2 linked regions of the Rhodopseudomonas palustris genome follow. The protein of the gene in region 2 interacts with the protein of the main gene of each other region in a pairwise test. Links are inferred from orthologs where the notes say so. Each region holds a gene or a part of one and is shown on either strand. Other genes may lie near its edges. The genes, in order: RPPS3_RS12765 and gltA.

Evidence for each region.
Region 1: the proteins of gltA (region 2) and RPPS3_RS12765 interact in binary tests that used the Escherichia coli proteins (3 or more experiments, as listed by UniProt). The link is inferred for Rhodopseudomonas palustris from one-to-one orthologs.

Annotation. Positions count from the first base shown.
Region 1 is NZ_CP019966.1:2,773,952-2,777,176, reverse strand. The notes cover bases 1-2,906. They hold RPPS3_RS12765 (lipid kinase), read right to left. Parts: upstream 1,991-2,906; coding sequence 1,010-1,990; downstream 1-1,009. Other genes in these bases: RPPS3_RS12760 (lytic murein transglycosylase), read left to right, coding at 2,208-2,906; efp (elongation factor P), read left to right, coding at 376-942; epmA (EF-P lysine aminoacylase EpmA), read right to left, coding at 1-238. Outside these bases: more of RPPS3_RS12760, read left to right, coding at 2,907-3,225. UniProt on the Escherichia coli protein: In vitro phosphorylates phosphatidylglycerol but not diacylglycerol; the in vivo substrate is unknown.
Region 2 is NZ_CP019966.1:3,201,867-3,205,047, reverse strand. The notes cover bases 194-3,055. They hold gltA (citrate synthase), read right to left. Parts: upstream 2,346-3,055; coding sequence 1,041-2,345; downstream 194-1,040. Other genes in these bases: gltX (glutamate--tRNA ligase), read right to left, coding at 2,496-3,055; RPPS3_RS14970 (nucleoside deaminase), read left to right, coding at 314-958. Also shown: lpxB (lipid-A-disaccharide synthase), read left to right, coding at 1-166; more of gltX, read right to left, coding at 3,056-3,181.

The sequences.
Region 1 (3,225 bases), 430 kb from region 2 along the record:
GCAGGTATCGGGAGCGCCGCTCGCCGTCCGGCCCCAAAAGTTCAGTGCGCGGGGCGTGCAGATGGGTCTCGTTGCCGGGCGAAATCTGCAGGATCGCGGTCTCGACCTCGGTAAAGCCCGCCGCCTCGAACCAGGTGCGCACGGCCCGGGTCACCGCCCCCCGCGCGCGCAAAAACGGCTGACGGTCCAGATACCTATCCCTGTTCCACCAGGGCGACGGTTGGCTTGTCGCCTCCATCTCAAGTCGCCCCCATCCGGCCGCGCAAAACACTGGCATCAGCGCCACAAATCAGTATGTTGCGCCCCGAAACCGTTTCGGCCTCGGGATACCAACGCCCGGATCGGGCCCGGACCTGAACGACAGGAAACATTCCTTTGAGAGTCATCGCCAGTTCTATTCGCAAGGGCAACGTCCTCGAGCAAGATGGGAAGCTTTACGTCGTCCTGTCTGCCGAAAACATCCATCCCGGCAAGGGCACGCCCGTCAGCCAGATCGAAATGCGCCGAATCAGCGACGGCGTGAAGATCTCGGAGCGCTACAAGACCACCGACCAGGTCGAGAAGGTCACCATCGAAGAGCGCAATTACACCTTCCTGTATGAAGATGGCGAAGGCTTCCACTTCATGGAGCCGGAGTCCTACGATCAGGTCCAGGTCGCCAAGGACGTCGTCGGCTCGGCTGCGCCTTACCTGCAGGAAGGCATGGTGGTGAAGCTGTCGATGCACGACACCACCGCGGTTGCGATCACCCTGCCCCAGCGCGCCACGCTCGAAGTCGTCGAGACCGAGCCGGTGACCAAGGGCCAGACCGCGTCGTCGTCCTACAAGCCGGCGGTGCTGTCGAACGGCGTCCGCACCCAGGTCCCGCCGCACATCGGCACCGGCACCCGCATCGTGGTGCTGACCGAAGACGGCTCCTACGTCGAGCGCGCCAAGGACTAATTGCAATCAGCCCTGCTGACTGCCGCAAAGCCCGCCGCAACCCGGCGGGCTTTTTCGTTGGCGTTGTTCAAGGACGCGGCGGCGGGTGTTTCGGCGCGAATACGCTGACCGCGTTGCGCAGCAGCTCGAACCGGGCCGGCGTAAACGTCACCAGTTCGCCGTCGGCATTCACCGGCCGCGGCTTGCGGGTGCGGATTTCGAACGACGTGCCGCGCGCAGCGCGCACCTCGCGCCACAACACGTGGCGGCCCTTGCGGAAATCGTAGGCCACCGCCAGCAGCTTCCACACCTGCGCGAACTCCAGCGAATACAGATCGAACTGGCCGTCGTCGATTTCAGCGGTTTGCTCCACCGCCATGCCGCCGCCGTAGTAACGACCGTTGCCGACCGCGACCTGCATGGTCTTCACCCGCACCTGCTCATCGCCCGACACGATCACCGCATGAAACGGTCGCGCCTTGCTGAGCACCTTCGCGGCGGTGAGCGCGTAGCTGAGGCGGCCGAACCTGCGCTTGCTCTCGCCGCTCAGTTCGCGCGCCAGATCGGCGCTCAGCCCGACGCTGGCGACGTTGAAGAACTTGTGCCCGTTGACGTCACCGAGGTCGATGGTCTTGCGATGTCCCGCCGCAATCACATCGGCGGCGGCTTCCATATCGAGCGGCAGACCGAGCGTCCTCGCCAGATCGTTGGCGGTCCCCGCCGGAATGATGCCGAGCGGCAACCCGGTCGTCACCAGTGCCGGCGCAGCCGCGTTCAGCGTGCCGTCGCCGCCGGCGATTACAACGCCTGCGGCGCCTTCGGCATGAGCTTCGATCCACGGGGCGACCTCGTGGCGACTGGAAGGTGCCGAGACCACCAGGTCGAAACCCGCGGTGCTGAGTTTGGAGCCGGCCAGACCGACGGCTTGGCTGCCGGAGCGGCTGCCGCGGTTGATCACCATCAGCAGCCGTCGCGTCGGCGCCGCCTGGGCAACGGCGCTGCCAAGGTCGGAGCCGTCGCTGGGCGCAGCCTCCTCAAGGTCCGGCCCGATGTCGGATTCGCGGTCCACTCAACTCCCCATTGTCGGCTGTATCGCGCTTCGAATGCCTGAGGCTGCGGAAGGCAGGTCGGTGTCACCAGTTGGGCGCAGAGCGCGGCGGTACAAGGGCACAGGCGGAGACATCGTGTCGCTGCCGCCTGTTGGAACAATCGGCCGCCCGCTTGCGCAGCTGCTATCGAGGCGCAGCGGCTTTGGGGACGACCTCAATGCCGCTACACTGCCGGCCATGGTCGATCACGATTCCCCCACCTCCCTCACCCGTCGCCACCTGCTCCAGGCGGCCGTCGGCGCCGCCGTGATGCTGCCTGCCGCAGCTGCGGCCGCAGCGCCGGCCGGCTTCGATGAATGGCGCGACGCGTTCCGGGCCAAGGCGCTGGCCAAGGGCATCTCGCCGCGCACCTGGGATCGGGTGATGGGGTCGCTCGAACCCGACATGAGCGTGTTCAAGAACTTCCAGAAGCAGCCCGAATTCAACGAGCAGCTCTGGCAGTACATCAACCGGCGGGTGTCGGATTGGCGGATCACCGCCGGCCGCGAGGCGCTGCGCAAGAACGAAGCGTTGTTCGCGCGGATCGAGCGCGATTTCGGCGTCGAGCGCGGCACGCTGCTGGCGCTATGGGGCGTCGAGAGCGCCTATGGCGATCCGCTGGTACAGCAGAATCATATGCGGCCGGTGTTTCCGTCGCTCGCCGCGCTGGCGTGGCGCGAGCCGCGGCGGCGAACGTATTGGGAAACCGAGCTGATCAACGCGCTGCGGATCGTCGACAAGGGCTGGTCGACACCGGAAGAAATGCGCGGCTCCTGGGCCGGCGCGATGGGCCACAGCCAATGGATGCCGGAGGTGTGGCTGAACGTCGGCATCGACTATGACGGCGACGGACGAGTGTCGCCGTTCGGCCGGCCCGACGACGCGCTCGGCTCGACCGCGAAGTATCTGGTCCGGCGCGGCAACTATCGTCGCGGCGAGCATTGGGGCTACGAGGTCGAGGGCCCCGGCGGCGCAGGCAGCGGTCGCCGCAGCTATTTGGAATGGTCGCGTTCCGGCGTCACTCGCGCCGATGGCCAGCCATTTCCCAATTCCTCGGCCAGCGCGACGATGTGGGTGCCGGTCGACGGCGGCCCGAAATTCCTGATCGGGCCGAACTTCTACGCGGTGAAGAGCTACAACCCGTCGATGAACTACGCGCTGGCGATCTGCCACCTCGGAGATCGCATTCTCGGCGGCAGCCCGTTCATCCATCCCT
Region 2 (3,181 bases):
ACCCGACAAGCTCGCCCCGGCTGTGCGCGACCTGCTCGGCGACACGCCGGCGCGGCGGCGCCAGCTCGCGGGCTTTGCAAAGATCGACGACATCTTGTCGACCGGCGAGCAGACGCCGAGCGGACGTGCGGCCGACATCGTGCTGGACGTGATGCGCCGCGCCTGATTGCCGCCGGCCGCTGCGATTGAAGAAGGTAATTGTTGCAATCAATTCTCAATAGATTGGAGCTAGCCTGCCGACGCGTCGAACCTCCAGTTTGCGCGTCCATGGACCGGAGAGGACGCGGACCGTCTCAACCGGAGCTCTCCATCTATGAAGAAAACCAAAATCGAGTCAGCCTCGGCGCTTGATGCGCTGTTCGCGTCGGTGAACGTCGTTCACCGCAGGAATTTCCTCGCAACCGGCGCTGCCGCCTTCGGTGCGGCTGTGTTGCCTGCGGGGGCGACGGTTGCGGATGCTAAGCCTGCACTGGCCACGGCGCCGACGGAGCAAGATCGTCGCTACATGACGCAGGCCATCGAATTGATGCGCAAGGCAGGTGTCGTCGAAAAGACGGGTGGCGCTTTCGGCGCCGTCATCGTGCGCGACGGTGAAGTTCTCGCGGCGACTGGTAATAGCGTGCTGCGTGATAACGATCCCTCGGCACACGCCGAAGTCAATGCGATCCGCGCGGCGTGCAAGAAGGTCGGGGCGCCGAACCTGCGCGGCGCCACGATGTACACGAGCTGCGAATGCTGTCCGATGTGCTACGCCACCGCTTACTGGGCGCGGCTCGATCGGATCTTCTACGCGGCGTCGTGGACCGACTACGCGGATCTGTTCGACGATTCCAATATCGGCGCCGATATGAAGAAGCCCTACGCAAAACGCCAGGTTAAGATCGCGCAGATGATGCGAAGCGACGCGCAGAAGGTGTGGCAGGAATTCCGCACCCTTCCGGATCGCGCCCGCTACTGAGGCTTCGCTCCGGCATAGCCACAAAGCAAAACGGCGAACCGCCTGGCGGTTCGCCGTTTCTGTTTTCAGAGAGCTGGAGCGATCAGCCGCGCTTGCTCATCTCGACGTAGTTGCGGGTGGTCGCGCCGGTGAAGAGCTGGCGCGGACGGCCGATCTTCTGATGCGGATCTTCGATCATCTCGCTCCACTGGCTGATCCAGCCGACGGTGCGGGCGACCGCGAACAGCACGGTGAACATGTCGGTCGGGAAGCCCATCGCCTTCAGCGTGATGCCCGAATAGAAGTCGACGTTCGGGTACAGCTTGCGGTCGATGAAGTACTGATCGCTGAGCGCGATCTTCTCGAGCTCCATCGCCACCTTGAGCAGCGGGTCGCCGTGGTGGCCGGTTTCGGCCAGCACTTCGTGGCAGACCTGCTGCATGATCTTGGCGCGCGGATCGTAGTTCTTGTAGACGCGGTGGCCGAAGCCCATCAGCCGCACCTGCGAGTTCTTGTCCTTCACCTTGGAGATGAAGTCCGGGATGTTCTCGACGGAGCCGATCTCCTTCAGCATCGCCAGCGCCGCTTCGTTGGCGCCGCCATGCGCCGGGCCCCACAGGCAGGCGATGCCGGCCGCGATGCAGGCGAACGGATTGGCGCCCGACGAGCCGGCGATACGGACGGTCGAAGTCGACGCATTCTGCTCGTGGTCGGCGTGCAGCGTGAAGATCTTGTCGAGCGCGTTCGCCAGCACCGGGTTGACGACGTATTCCTCGCACGGCGTGGCGAAGCACATCCGCATGAAGTTGGCGGCGTAGGACAGCGAGTTCTTCGGATACACGAACGGCTGACCGACCGAGTATTTGTAGGCCATCGCCGCCAGCGTCGGGACCTTGGCGATCATCCGGATCGAGGCGATCATCCGCTGGGTCGGATCGTTGATGTCGGTGGAGTCGTGATAGAACGCGGCCAGCGCGCCGACCGAAGCCACCATCACCGCCATCGGATGCGCGTCACGACGGAAGCCCTGGAAGAACCGGGCCATCTGCTCGTGAACCATGTTGTGGCGGGTGACGCGGTAGTCGAAGTCTTCCTTCTGCGCCTTGGTCGGCAGTTCGCCGTACAGCAAGAGATAGCAGGTTTCGAGGAAGTCGCCTTTTTCAGCGAGCTGTTCGATCGGGTAACCGCGATACTCGAGAACGCCTGCGTCGCCGTCGATGTAAGTGATTTTGGACTGGCAGCTCGCCGTCGACGTGAAACCCGGATCGTAGGTGAACATCCCGGTCTGCGCGTAGAGCTTGCCGATGTCGATGACGTCGGGACCGACTGTCCCGGTGAGCACCGGAAGATCGAAGTTCTTGTTTCCAACCGTCAGCGTTGCCGTTTTGTTGTTGGTCGTTGCGTCCATCGTGTGGTCCCCGATGTTCGTTGGCGAAACCAGCCGTATGCGCAGCGCTCTTGCGAGCGAGACTGGTTGTCTTGAAGCGCTGGCGGAAAGGCGTAGCTCATTGCAGTGTGCACTGCAAGGCGGCCGGACGCGAGCCGTTTCCCGGGTTTTTTACGCGGCCTGATCGGCGAGGCGGGACAGGCACTCGTCGCGCCCCAGCACCGCCAAAACGTCGAAGATTCCCGGCGATGTGGTTCGTCCCGTGAGTGCCACGCGGAGCGGTTGCGCCACTGCACCCAGCTTCAGCCCAGCCTGCTCGGCGAACGTCCGCATCGCGGCCTCGGTCGTCGCCGCCGTCCACGGCGTGACGTCCTCCAGCGCGGCGCGCAGCCGGCCGATCAGCTGTCGGGTTTCGGGCGTCAACACCGCCTGCGCCTTGGGATCCAGGGCCAGCGGCCGGTCGGCGAAGATGAAGCCGGCGTTGTCGAGCAGCTCGATCAGCGTCTTGGCGCGTTCCTTCAGCCCCGGCATTGCCTGGGTGAGCTTGGCACGGATGCTGTCGTCGAACTTCGCTGCAATCGCCGAGCCCTGCGGGATGTATTTCAGCAGGTCCTCGAGCAGGGTCACGAGAGAGTGATCATCGCTCTGACGGATGTAGTGACCGTTGAGGCTCTCGAGCTTGGCGAAATCGAACCGCGCCGCCGACCGGCCGATCGCCGGCAGGTCGAACGCATCGATCATTTCCTGCGTGGTAAAGATTTCCTGATCGCCGTGGCTCCAGCCGAGTCGGACCAGATAGTTGCGCAGCGCGGCCGGCAGGTATCCCATCGCGCGGTAGGCGTCGACGCCGAGCGCAC